Regions from separate parts of the Micromonospora sp. WMMD998 genome, predicted to be linked through region 2. Evidence: riboswitches for the same ligand, from Rfam matches in the RefSeq annotation. Region 2 holds a riboswitch; the other holds the start of a gene.

Region 1 (6,746 bases), 500 kb from region 2:
CCGCCGGACGGCCGCGCTGGTGTCGGCGCTCGCGCTGGTCGGGCTGCTGCCGCCGGCGTTGACCGGGCACGCCGCCGGGGCGGGCAACCACCAGATCGCGGTGTCCAGCCTGGCCCTGCACGTGCTCGCCGCCGCGCTGTGGGCCGGCGGCCTGGCCGCGCTGCTGATCATCAGGCGGAGCCGGCACCTGCCCGGGGCCGCCGCGCGCTACAGCCGGCTCGCGCTCGCCTGCTTCGGGACCGTCGCGGTCAGCGGGGTGGCGAACGCGGCGGTGCGCCTCGGCGCCGTCGACCAGCTCTGGCGGTCCGGCTACGGCGCGCTGGTGCTCGGCAAGTTGGGCGCGCTCGTGCTGCTCGGCCTGCTCGGCGCGGCGCACCGGCGGCGTACCCTGCCGGACCTGGCCGCCGGGCGGCGCGGCGCGTTCACCCGCCTGGCCGCCGGGGAACTTGTCGTCTTCGCCACCACGATCGGGCTCGCGGTGGCGTTGTCCCGCAGCCCGACGCCGGTGGTCGAGCCGGCGGACGCCGACCCGGTGACCGCGGTGCTCGGGTTCCCGATGCCGGCCGCGCCCACCGCGGCGCACCTGCTCGGGCAACCGCTGCCCGACCTGTTCTTCCTGACCGTGACCGTGGTCGGCGTCGGCGGCTACCTGGCCGGGGTGCGCCGGCTGCGCCGGGGCGGGCACCACTGGCCGGTGGCGCGCACCGCGAGCTGGATCGGTGGCCTGCTGGTGCTGGCCGCCGCCACCGGCCTCGGCTTCGCCCGCTACGCCTACGTGCTGTTCAGCGCGCACATGGCCCAGCACATGGTGCTGTCCATGGTGGTGCCGGTCCTGCTGGTCGGCGGCGCACCGGTCACCCTCGCCCTGCGGGCGCTGCGCCGCCCGACCGAGCCGGAGGTACGCGGGACCCGGGAGTGGTTGCTGCGCGCCCTGCACAGCCGGGTGACCCGGCTGCTCACCCACCCGCTGGTGGCGCTCGGCGTCTACGTGGCCGGGCTGTTCGGCCTCTACTTCAGCGACCTGCTCGGCACGCTGATGCGGTCCCACCTCGGCCACCTGGCCATGCTGGGGCACTTCGTGCTCTCCGGCTACCTGCTGTTCTGGGTGCTCATCGGCATCGATCCGGGGCGGCCCCGGCTCCCCCACCCGATCCTGGTGCTCCTGCACCTGGCCGCGATGATGGCGCACGGCTTCTTCGGCCTGGCGCTCATGCAGACCACCACCGTCATCGCCCCGGACTGGTATCTCGGCGTCCACCCGGACTGGGCGTCGTCGCTGCTGACGGACCAGAAGCTGGGCGCGGGCATCGCCTGGGCGTTCGGTGAGATTCCCGCCGCCGTCGTGATGGTCCTGCTGGTCCGGCAGTGGATCCGGGCCGACCAGCGCGAGCAGCGCCGGGTCGACCGGGCCGCCGACCGGGCCGAGGCGACCGGCGAGGACGACGACCTGGCCCGGTACAACGCGTTCCTGGCCGCCACCGCCCGCGGCGGCGACCGGAACTGATCGGGACGTCGGCGGGAACTTCCGCCCGGCGCGGGCCGACCATTCCAGCGGGAGACGGCAACCGCGCAGCGCCGCCCCACCCGCACCGACCGCCGCGTGCCGGAGTGTTAAGCGGGGGCCCCGCCTCTACCGAATGCGTTAAGCGGGGCCCCTTCCTTCGGGTCGACACGCGCGGGGGGCGAGATGTGGTGTTGCGTGGACACGGGCACCGCCATATATGGTGGTGCCGCAGCTGGTTCGGCCGCGCCCCGCGGGTGTGGTCGAGGCAAGAGGGAACCCGGTGCGAGTCCGGGACTGCCCCGCAGCGGTGAGTGGGAACGACCGCCGTCATCAGCACTGGGCCACCGGCCTGGGAAGCGACGGCCAGTAGGCGACCGAACCCGGTCCGGCCCGCGAGTCCGAAGACCTGCCAGCGCGCCGCGCGCCACCGCGCGCGGCGGTCGAAGGTCGCGCGGGACGACCGACGCCAGCAGCCGGGCCGGCCGTCGTGCCGCGCCCGTTGGCGTTCTCCCGCCGTCCGAGGCCATCGCCAGTGACAGCGAGGAGAGGTCATGACGGTCGTGCGGGAGAGCCCCCCGGAGCAGCGCCGGTCGGCGATGCGGGTCCGCAAGCGGGACGGCGACACCGAGCCGGTCGACGTCAACCGGATCGTCCGGGCGGTCGAGCGTTGGGTCGCCGACCTGGACCAGGTGGACCCGCTGCGGGTGGCCACCAAGACGATCAGCGGGTTGTACGACGGGGCGAGCACCGCCGAGCTGGACCGGTTGTCGATCCAGACCGCGGCGGAGCTGATCGGTGAGGAGCCGCAGTACTCGAAACTGGCGGCCCGGCTGCTGGCCGCGTACGTGCACGAGGAGGTCCGCGGGCAGCAGGTGGAGAGCTTCAGCCAGTCGATCGCGTACGGGCACGGTCTCGGGCTGGTCGGCGACGACACCGCCGCGTTCGTGGCCCGGCACGCCGGCGCGCTGGACGACGCCGTGGACCCCTCCGGCGACCTGCGGTTCGAATACTTCGGGCTGCGCACGGTGGCGGACCGCTACCTGCTGCGGCACCCGCAGTCGCGGCTGGTGGTGGAGACGCCGCAGTACTGGCTGCTGCGGGTGGCGTGCGGGCTGTCGCAGACGCCGGCCGAGGCGGTCGGCTTCTACCGGCTGATGTCCACCCTGGCCTACCTGCCCAGCTCCCCCACCCTGTTCAACTCCGGCACCCGGCACACCCAGATGTCGTCGTGCTTCCTGGTCGACTCGCCGCGCGACGAGTTGGACTCGATCTACGAGCGCTACCACCAGGTGGCGAAGCTGTCGAAGTTCTCCGGCGGCATCGGCATCTCCTGGTCGCGGGTGCGCGGCCGGGGCGCGTTGATCCGGGGCACGAACGGGCGCTCCAACGGCATCGTGCCGTTCCTCAAGACGCTCGACGCCGGGGTCGCGGCCGTCAACCAGGGCGGGCGGCGCAAGGGCGCGGCCTGCGTCTACCTGGAACCGTGGCACCCGGACGTGGAGGAGTTCCTGGAGCTGCGGGACAACACCGGCGAGGAGTCCCGGCGGACGCACAACCTCAACCTGGCCAACTGGATCCCGGACGAGTTCATGCGCCGGGTCGAGGCCGACGCCGACTGGTCGCTCATCGACCCGTCCGACGCGCCGGAGCTGCCCGACCTGTACGGGGAGGCGTTCGACGAGGCGTACCGGGCGGCGGAGAAGAAGGCCGTCCGGACGGTGAAGGCCCGGGACCTGTACGGGCGGATGATGCGCACGCTCGCGCAGACCGGCAACGGCTGGATGACGTTCAAGGACGCCGCGAACCGGCTGTCCAACCAGACCGGCGAGCCGGGGAACGTCATCCACCTGTCCAACCTGTGCACCGAGATCCTGGAGGTCAACGACGACGCCGAGACGGCGGTGTGCAACCTCGGCTCGGTGAACCTCGGCGCGCACGTCAGCGCCGGGGGCGTCGACTGGGAGAAGCTGCGGGCCACGGTGCGCACGGCGGTGGTCTTCCTCGACCGGGTGATCGACATCAACTACTACCCGGCCGCGCAGGCGGCGGCGTCGAACCCGCGCTGGCGGCCGGTCGGACTGGGGTTGATGGGCCTTCAGGACGCGCTCTTCACGCTGCGCCTGCCGTTCGACTCGGCGCAGGCGCGGGAGCTGTCCACCCGGGTGCAGGAGGAGATCTTCCTGACCGCGCTGGAGACGTCCGCCGGGCTGGCCGAACGGTTCGGCCCGCACCCGGCGTACGACCGGACCCGGGCCGCGAAGGGCGACCTGCACCCGGACCTGTGGGGCGCGGAGCCGTCGCAGACCGCCCGCTGGACGGCGCTGCGCGAGCGGATCGCCGCGCACGGGCTGCGCAACTCGCTGCTGGTGGCGATCGCGCCGACCGCCACCATCGCCTCGATCGCCGGCTGCTACGAGTGCATCGAGCCGCAGGTGTCCAACCTGTTCAAACGCGAGACCATGTCCGGCGAGTTCCTCCAGGTCAACACATATCTGGTGCGGGAGCTGAAGGCGCGCGGGCTGTGGACGCCGGCGATCCGGGACCGGATCAAGCGCGCGGAGGGCTCGGTGCAGGGCATCGACGAGTTGCCCGCCGAGGTGCGGGAGCTGTTCCGCACCGCGTGGGAGCTGCCGCAGCGGGCGCTCATCGACCTGGCCGCCGCCCGCGCGCCGTTCGTCGACCAGTCCCAGTCGCTGAACCTGTTCCTGAGCGCGCCGACGATCGGCAAGCTCTCCTCGATGTACCGGTACGCCTGGCAGGCCGGGCTGAAGACCACGTACTACCTGCGGTCGCGTCCCGCGACCCGGATCCAGCAGGCCACGGTGCCGGCCCCGGTCGTGGACGCGGCGGCGGCCTGTTCCCTGGAGAACCCCGAGAGCTGCGAGGCCTGCCAGTGACGCACACCGAGACCCGGCCCATGCTGCTCGACCCGGGCATGAACCTCACCCTGCGGCCGATGCGCTACCCGCACTTCTTCGACCGCTACCGGGACGCCATCCGCAACACCTGGACCGTCGAGGAGGTGGACCTGCACGCCGACCTGGCCGACCTGGACCGGCTCTCGCCGGCCGAACGGCACCTGGTGTCCCGGCTGGTGGCGTTCTTCGCCACCGGCGACACCATCGTCGCCAACAACCTGGTGCTCAACCTCTATCAGCACGTCAACTCCCCGGAGGGCCGGCTGTACCTGTCCCGGCAACTGTTCGAGGAGGCGGTGCACGTCCAGTTCTACCTGAACCTGCTGGATACCTACGTACCCGACGAGACCGAACGGTTCGCCGCGTTCGCGGCGGTGGAGAACATCCCGTCGATCGCCCGCAAGGCCGAGTTCTGCTTCCGGTGGATCGACTCGATCTTCGAGCTGCGGGAGCTGCGCACCCGGGCGGACCGGCGGGCGTTCCTGCTCAACCTGATCTGCTTCGCCGCGTGCATCGAGGGGCTGTTCTTCTACGGCGCGTTCGCCTACGTCTACTTCCTGCGCTCCCGGGGGCTGCTCAACGGGCTGGCGTCGGGCACCAACTGGGTGTTCCGCGACGAGTCGATGCACATGGCGTTCGCCTTCGACGTGGTGGACACGGTGCGCGCCGAGGAGCCGGACCTGTTCGACGCCGAGATGGAGCGGCAGGTGCGGGACATGCTCGCCGAGGCGGTGGAGTGCGAGGCGCAGTTCGCCGAGGACCTCCTCGGCCGGGGCGTGTCCGGGATGTCGCCGACGGACATGCGCGCGTACCTGCAACACGTCGCCGACCGTCGGCTGGCCGCGCTGGGCATCGCGCCGATGTACGGCAGCGCCAACCCGTTCGCGTTCATGGAGTTGCAGGACGTGCAGGAGCTGTCGAACTTCTTCGAGCGGCGGGTGTCGGCGTACCAGGTCGGGGTGACCGGCAGCGTCACCTTCGACGACGACTTCTGATAAGGAAGGGGCCCCGCTTAACGCATAGCGTATAGGCGGGGCCCCCGGTTAACACTCGGCTACTTCAGGAAGCGGTCGAGCGCCGCCTCGATGGTGCCGCTGTCCGGCGCCGCGTACGACTTCATCGTCGTCTTGTTGTAGGAGATGAAGCTGGGGCAGCGGGCGGTGGGCGCGGTCACCGTGCCGCCGTCGCCGATCTTCTCGCCGGTCTTGGCGGCGTGGAACGTCAGCGTGTAACGGGAGGAGATGTAGTCGACCGTGACGATCTTGCCGTCGGTGGCCTTGTACTGGCACTTCTTCGGCGCGCCCTCGCTGCCGTCGACCACCTTCAGGCAGCCGATCACCGACGCGCTGGCGAAGTCCGCCGACTTGACGTAGTAGCGCTTGTCCGAGCTGAACGACTTCTGCGACCAGTACGTCGGCCGGTCCGGGGCGTTGGAGAAGACGTACGCCTTGGCGTTCGACGGCCCGGTGTACGGAGCGGCGTTGAGGATCGAGCCGCCCTCGCAGACGGCGGACATCTCGCTCGAGTAGCGGGCGGTCAGCGCGTCGTTGCTGGGCGGCTCCTCCGGCCCGGTCGACTCCGGCGCCGACCCGGTGGGGGCCGGTGTCGACGTGTCCGGCCCGGGGGTGGTGCTGCCGGACGCGACAGGCGTCGGGTCGTCCTTGTCGTCCCCGCCGAACGCGACGTAGGCGAGCCCACCGCCGCAGCAGAGCAGCGTCAACGTCACCGCGCCGGCGGCGAGGCCGACGATCAGACCCTTCTTCGACCGGCCGGGCGGCGGGGCCGGCGCGAACGGCGCCGGCTGCCCCGGGTAGCCGGGCTGGCCCGGGTACGGCGCGCCGGCCGGCGCGCCGTAGGGAGCACCGGACCCCGGCTGCGCGCCGTAGGGAGCACCGGACGCGGGCGGCGTGCCGTAGGGCGCTCCCGACGCCGGCTGCTGGCCGTACGGCGCGCCCGAGGCGGGCGGCGTGCCGTAGGGCGCGCCGGAGGCGGGCTGCTGGCCGTACGGGGCGTTGGGGTCGGGCTGGTTGCCCCACGCTCCGGCGTTCGGGTCCGGATAACCTCCGTAGGGAGGGTGATTGTCACTCATCTGAGGTTCTTCCACCTGTCGTCCGTGGTTCCGGCGATCAACCACCCGCAGCGTAATGACGGCTGCAAACCCGTGCTCGCCGAAGTTCGATCACTCTTCACCGGTGGTGCCGGCGTCGTTCCGGTGCGTGCCCGACCGGCCTCCGCGCCAGCCCCACACCCGGGTGCCACCTGGTGGGATCCGTTGTCCCGCAACGGATCCCGGGCCTGACACCGGTCGTTCCGTGTGTCAGAAA
Region 2 (6,746 bases):
CCAGGCACAGCGCAAAAGACCCGCGCGCCGGCTGCGGCAAGCGCGACGCACAGATGGCGGTTGATCGTGGTGATCCCGCCGTGCGCCGAAAACCAGTCGGTATCCAAGGCCAGCACGGACAGCTGGCGCGGCGCGATGCCAGCGTTGTTCACGGCATCCGATGCTACTGGCGGCGCGGCGGCCTCGGTCGTTCGAACCGTCCGCCATGACGGCTCAACGGCACGCCGGACAGGTGTCTCGGTCCGACCAGTCGATGAGATCGAGCTGCGCCGGGGTGATTGCTGGCTGGCCCAGTTCGACCCGTATCGTCATCCGATAAGCCCACAAGGCGGCAGCGAAAGCGTGATAGGCGCGGTGGTACTCGGTCGAATCCAGATCGGCGCCGTTGCGCACCTCGTTGCGGATGTCGACGAGTCTGCGGAACACGAACTCACCGGCCGTGACTAGCGCCGCAGACCCGGATACGAGCAGACGCTCACGTGCGCTGTAGAGCCCTGAGTCCTGCATGCTCCGCAGCGATTCCACGCCCCGGCGCTCGGCGTCGGCATCGGCGCGAGCGAGGTGCCGAAGCCTGTTGTGCGCCAGGTCCATCGCGATCAGCAGGTCGATCCCGCACTGGATCATGAGGCTGGACGGGTCGGCGCTTGCCCGCAGTCCCCGCCCCTCGGCCGTCCGGTCGTCCCCTTCCATGCAGGCGGCAAGCTCCCCGCCAGTGTCGAGGACGACGTCACAGAGCACGGCCAGCTGCAACGTGCCGCGCGCCTGGCCAGTCTCGACCTTGCTGAGATACCCCTTGCTGTAATGCACCTGACGCGCCAGCGCGGCCAGCGACAGCTCTGCGGCTTGTCGTAGCCGTCGCAGCGCTGGCCCCATCGGCTCGTGGCCGTACGGATCAGCGGTCACCCATCCATATCTATGGAAAGGACTGGGAGCCCGTCCACCGATGCCGTCCCAATGTGCGCCGGTCGTCAAGACCGCCGAAGAGACCGCGCCGTGGGTAGGCGCAGGCTGGTGCCGTCGGAGGTGAGTTTCGCCGCGGCGATGGTGGCCCATCCGCTGGTGCTGGCGAAGGCTACGCCGGTGAGAAGCCCGGCGAAGCTGAGGGTGACGACAACGGCGGTCAGGTTGCTCGATGGTGGCATGGTCGCGGAGAAGCCGATGACGGCGATGAAGCCGAGCAGGGCCACGCCGATTCCGCCGAGTAGCCGACGAAGGCGCAGTCGTGTGCAGGCGTGGCAGAACGGCCAATTCGGCATAGTGACGCGCTTTTGCGTGATCGTGGCGACGATCGCGAAGGGCAGCACGCCGAGCAGGATGAGTAGGAACGACCAGGTCGGGGGAGTGGAGCGGAACAGCACCGACTTTCGCCGGGTGGCGGGGGCGGCGTGTCTGACGCAGGCGGACGGCGCGCCGCCGGGCTGGCGGAGAGCGGCGACGGGCACGATGGTCGGCAAGGCGGACTCCAGCGGACGTTCGGTACGGCTGTCGGCGCGCAGTATGCACGACCCGCTGATGCGGCGGTAATCCCTGTCCACCGATGCTGCATTCTGCTCACGATGAGTGAGACGCCTGCCGGGTCCCGCAGCCTGTTGCCCGATTCGTCCCCACAGTTTGTGAGGGATCTTTACCTCTGTTGATCCGGGTCCCTACAGTTCGGCGACTTCATCAGGTGATCAACAGGGGACCTGTGGTGACTGCTGCCCGGCGTCGTGTCGGTTTGTTCTCGGCTGTCCGTCGACCGCGCGGGCGGTGGGCTGTGCTGCTGTCGGCGACGCGGCACGGGGATCGCGGTGAGCCCGGACGTCGCCCAACGGCCGGGCCGGGTGACCGCTGACGCGCGTGGCCACCCGGCGACGACGTCAGCCCTGCCGTACCTCGGCCGCCGCCGCGACGAGGCGCCGTAGGGACGCCTCGACCTCGGGGTAGGCGCGGGTCTTCAGGCCGCAGTCGGGGTTTACCCAGAGCCGGTGGGCGGGCACCGCGGCGACGGCGCGGCGCAGCGCGTCGGCGACCTCGTCGTGCGGCGGTACGCGGGGGGAGTGGATGTCCCAGACGCCGGGTCCGACGCCGCGGTGGTAGCCGATGGTGGCGAGGTCGTCGAGGATCTCCATCTTGGAGCGGGACGCCTCGATGCTGGTGACGTCGGCGTCGAGGGCGTCGATGGCGGCGATGACCTCCCCGAACTCGGAGTAGCACAGGTGGGTGTGGATCTGGGTGTCGTCGGCGACGCCGCTGGTGGCCAGCCGGAACGCGCCGACCGCCCAGTCCAGGTAGGTCTGCTGGTGGGCGCGGCGCAGCGGCAGGGTTTCCCGCAGCGCGGGTTCGTCGACCTGGATGACGCGGATGCCGGCGGCCTCCAGGTCGCGGCACTCGTCGCGCAGGGCGAGGGCGACCTGGTCGGCGGTGGCGGCGAGCGGCTGGTCGTCGCGGACGAAGGACCAGGCGAGGATGGTGACCGGGCCGGTGAGCATGCCCTTGACCGGTTTGCTGGTCAGGGATTGGGCGTAGGTGGACCAGGCGACGGTCATCGGCGCCCGGCGGGCGACGTCGCCGTGGATGACGGGTGGGCGTACGCAGCGGGTGCCGTAGGACTGCACCCAGCCGTGGTCGGTGGCGGCGAACCCGTCGAGCTGCTCGGCGAAGTACTGGACCATGTCGTTGCGTTCCGGCTCGCCGTGCACGAGGACGTCCAGGCCCAGGTTCTCCTGTAGTTGGATGACGTGGGCGACCTCGGCGCGCATCCGCGCGGTGTAGCCGGCGTCGTCGAGGGTGCCGGCCCGGTGGGCGGCGCGTGCCGCGCGTAGCTCGGGGGTCTGGGGGAAGGAGCCGATCGTGGTGGTGGGCAGCGCGGGCAGGGCGAGGCGGTGCTGCTGGCGGGCGGCCCGGTCGGGGTAGGTGCCGCGGCTGCGGTCGTCGGGGCGCAGCGCGGCGAGACGGCCGCGGATCTCGTCGTGGCGCCACGACGCCGGTGCGGCCGGCAGCGGCGCCGGCAGGACGGTGGTGCCGTCGCGCAGCGCGCGGCCGAGCAGGACGACCTCGTCGAGCTTCTGCCGGGCGAACGCGAGCCGTGCGGACAGCCGGGGGTCCAGGTGGGTTTCCGCGGCCAGGTCGACCGGGACGTGCAGCAGGGAGCAGGACGTGGACACCGCGACGTGGTCGGCCAGCGCGGCGACGGTGGCCCCGGCGGCGACGGCGGTCCGCAGATCGGTACGCCAGATGTTGCGGCCGTCGACGAGCCCGGCGACGATCGTCTTCCCGCCCAGCGGGCCGACGCCGGCCAGTCGTTCGAGGTTTCCCGGACCGGCGACGAGGTCGACCCCGATGGCGTCGACCGGGGTGTCGAGCAGCGCCGGGAGGGCGTCGGCGAGCTCACCGAAGTAGGTGGCGACGAAGATCCGCGGCCGGTTCGGCAGGTCACCGAGGCGCCGGTAGGCGCGGTGGAGACCGTCGATCTCGGCCGCGGCGCGGTCGGCGACGTAGGCGGGCTCGTCGAGCTGCACCCACGGCACACCCGCCCCGGCGAGCGCGGCGAGGAGGTCGGCGTAGGTGTCGACCAGGTCGTCGAGGCGGGCGAACGGGTCGACGCCCTTGGCCAGCAGCAGGAACGTGGCCGGACCGATCAGCACCGGGCGGGTGGTGATGCCGAGGGTGCGGGCCTCGGCGTACTCGCTCAGCGCCTTGGCCGGTCGGGCGGTGAAGGAGGTGTCGGGGTCGATTTCCGGCACCAGGTAGTGGTAGTTGGTGTCGAACCACTTGGTCAGCTCCAGCGCCGGTTCGGTGTCGACGCCGCGGGCCATCGCGAAGTAGGTGTCGAGTTCGTCGAGACCGAGGCGGGCGAACCGGTGGGGGACGGCGCCGAGGGCGACGGCGGTGTCGAGCATCTGGTCGTAGTAGGAGAAGGTGTTCGACGGGATCGCGTCCAGGCGGGCGTCGCGCAGTGTCCGCCACACCTGCGCCCGTAGCTCGGCGGCGGTCTCGTGCAGGCCGGCGGCGTCGAGCGTGCCGGCCCAGTAGGCCTCGACCGCCTTCTTCAGCTCGCGGCGCGCGCCGATGCGCGGGTAGCCGGGCACGGTGCTCTGGCCGAATGAGGTTGTCACGGGTGGTCCTTCCCTCGAGGTGCCTGGCGACCTCTCGGGAGGGAGAAGCGGATACGACGGGCGTACCGGCTTTCCGCCCTGGCCCTCCCGAGAGGCCGCCGACGGCGCGCACCGGACGGTGCACGCAGCGCTGGCAGGTCTTCGGACTCGCGGGCATGACACGAGGTCGCCTACTGGCCGTCGCTTCCCGGACCCTGCGGTCCAGTGCTTCGATGACGGCGGTCGTTCCCACTCACCGCTGCGGGGCAGTCCCGGTCTCGCACCGGGTTCCCTCTTACGACGCCCACCCGCCAAAGCGGGAAGGCGAACCAGCACCGCGCACGATCGTACGCCGACGGTGCGGCGGGTGAGCGGCGTGTCCGAGTCGCGGGACACCTCGACGGCACCGATCAGGACGCGACGAGACCGGCGTCACCCGCCCCGACCTGCCACACCGGTCGCGTTCGGACGACTGGCTACGATGGCGGTAGCGTTGGTTCATCCGGTCGGCGACGGCCGGGTGTCGTAAGAGGGAACCCGGTGGAAGTCCGGGACTGCCCCGCAGCGGTGAGTGGGAACGACCGCCGTCAACGAAGCACTGGGCCACCGGCCTGGGAAGCGACGGCAAGTAGGTGACCGGGACCGGTCATGCCCGCGAGTCCGAAGACCTGCCCGCGCCGCGCGCACCACCGGTGCGCGCTGCCGTCGACCTCGCGGGTGGGCCGGGCGGGTGACACGTCGTACGCGATCCGTCGGCGTGCCCTCGACGCGCGCCCTCCGGTCGGCGGTCCGCTGCATCGAGGACGGACCCGCACAGTGCCCGACACCACCACGCTCGCCGGACGACCACCGTCGGCGTCGCACCTGACCCTGTCGCAGATCATGGACCAGCACCACACCAACCTGATGGGTACGGTGCACGGCGGCCGGATCCTCAACCTGATCGACTCGGTCGCCGGGGTGGTCGCCGCGCGCCACTCCGACGGCCCGGCGGTCACCGCCGCCATCGACGAGACCGCCTTCCTGCGCGCGGTCCGGGTGGGCGACGTGGTCCACGTCGACGCCCGGATCACCTGGGCCGGCCGCAGCTCGATGGAGGTGGCGGTAAAGGTCAGCGCGGACCGGTGGGACCGGGCGGTGCCGCCGGTCGACGTGGCGACGGCACACCTGGTGATGGTGGCCGTCGACGACCACGGCGACCCCCGCGCCGTCCCGCCGCTGCTGCCGCAGACCGACGGTGACCGGCGACGCTACCGGGAGGCGCAGATCCGGCGAGAACACCGGCTGGCGCTGCGCCGAGCCCTGCTCGACGGCGCCGGGGAGGGCTGAACGATGCTCGGACTGTCCGTGGCGGCCCTCGCCGGCTACCTCGTCGCGATCGTCGTCCTCATGGTCACCCCCGGCCCGGACATGATGTTCGTGCTGGCCAACGCCACCCGCTACGGCACCCGGTCGGGCGTCGTCGCCGCGCTGGGCGTCGCCGCGGGGGAGGCCGTGCACGTGGCGGCGGTGGTCGGGGGACTGGCCACGCTGATCAGCGCCTCACCGGTCCTGTTCACCGCCATCCGATGGGCCGGCGCCGCGTACCTGATCGTGTTGGGTGTCCGGGCCGCGCGCCACCGCGATCCGGTGGCCGTCACCGGTCCGGACCGTGGCGCGTCGCCCGGTCGGGCCTTCCTGCGGGGTCTGGTGACGAACCTGCTCAACCCCAAGATGATCCTGTTCAGCGTGGCGTTCCTGCCCCAGTTCGTCGACCCCCGAACCGGCAACGCCACGGCGCAGCTCGTCCTGCTCGGCGCCCTGTTCGTCACCGTGCAACTCGCCGTGGACGTCACCCTCGGCGCGGGCGCCGGCCGGCTCGCCCGCCGGCTGGCCGACCGGCGGTGGTCGCGGCGGATCAACCGGCTCTGTGCGGTCGCGTTCATCGCACTCGGCGTCCGGTTGGCCGTTGGCTGACATGCCGTCACCTGGTGGGGCGGCCGTTGACCGGCCGCTGCGGTCAGGTGGTCCTGCCGCGGCACGGCGCGCACCGCCCGTACACGACCACCCCGCCGTTACCCCCGTCCGGATCCACCTCGATGTCGACCGCCCGGGCCGCCGTGGACCGTGCCCGCTACCGCTGAGGCCGTCAACTGCCGCATGCCGTCGCAGCTCTGGCACACCGCGTGATGGTGCGGCAGGTCGGCCACCCCGAACGTTGCCGCGCCACCCCGACGCTGAGAGCAGGGTCCTCGACGCCCGCACCCATCGACGACGAGGGCCCTGCCAGCGGCAGCTAGACCTCCGGCTTGAACAAGATTGGGGTCGCACAGGGAAATCATCAACTGACCCTCCTGTCCTAGGACGCTGTAGACGTTGTGCCGAGCAGAACCATCACCCTGCAATGTGGTTGCCGCCTCGCGAGACCCGTCTCGTTGCTGCCCGTACTCTGTGCCAGCATGGAAACGAACGCCGCGTGGTGGAGCTTGGAGGCGTTGAACGCTGAGGTGCCTGACCACCATCACGACTCGACGGTGGAGAACCTCGACGGGATCTTTGATGCCAGCGACGAGCTGCGCTGCGTCCGCAAGGAGCACGTCCCCGTTGACGAGATCGAAAGTGGCAGCTCCACGAATGACGCTGACGGGGTGGCTCACATCGGCTGCTGCGGCGGGCCCGGTGCTGACCTTG

Evidence for each region. A riboswitch is a leader RNA that binds a small molecule or an ion and turns the genes downstream of it on or off. The one in region 2 is predicted to bind cobalamin.
Region 1: linked by a shared signal. The riboswitch ahead of O7619_RS20680 (ribonucleoside-diphosphate reductase subunit alpha) and the one ahead of metE (5-methyltetrahydropteroyltriglutamate--homocysteine S-methyltransferase) in region 2 are both predicted to bind cobalamin.

What each region holds. Positions count from the first base shown of each region.
Region 1 covers NZ_CP120740.1:4,510,225-4,516,970, forward strand. Annotated here, with positions in the region: gene O7619_RS20675 (bifunctional copper resistance protein CopD/cytochrome c oxidase assembly protein) at 1-1,504, shown strand, start outside; cobalamin riboswitch at 1,721-1,933, shown strand; gene O7619_RS20680 (ribonucleoside-diphosphate reductase subunit alpha) at 2,056-4,401, shown strand; gene O7619_RS20685 (ribonucleotide-diphosphate reductase subunit beta) at 4,422-5,417, shown strand; gene O7619_RS20690 (hypothetical protein) at 5,477-6,511, opposite strand.
Region 2 covers NZ_CP120740.1:5,009,102-5,015,847, reverse strand. Annotated here, with positions in the region: gene O7619_RS22660 (glycosyltransferase) at 1-152, opposite strand, end outside; gene O7619_RS22655 (helix-turn-helix domain-containing protein) at 214-903, opposite strand; gene O7619_RS22650 (hypothetical protein) at 969-1,535, opposite strand; gene metE (5-methyltetrahydropteroyltriglutamate--homocysteine S-methyltransferase) at 1,860-4,097, opposite strand; cobalamin riboswitch at 4,212-4,425, opposite strand; cobalamin riboswitch at 4,554-4,767, shown strand; gene O7619_RS22640 (acyl-CoA thioesterase) at 4,893-5,405, shown strand; gene O7619_RS22635 (LysE family translocator) at 5,409-6,032, shown strand; gene O7619_RS22630 (hypothetical protein) at 6,515-6,746, shown strand, end outside.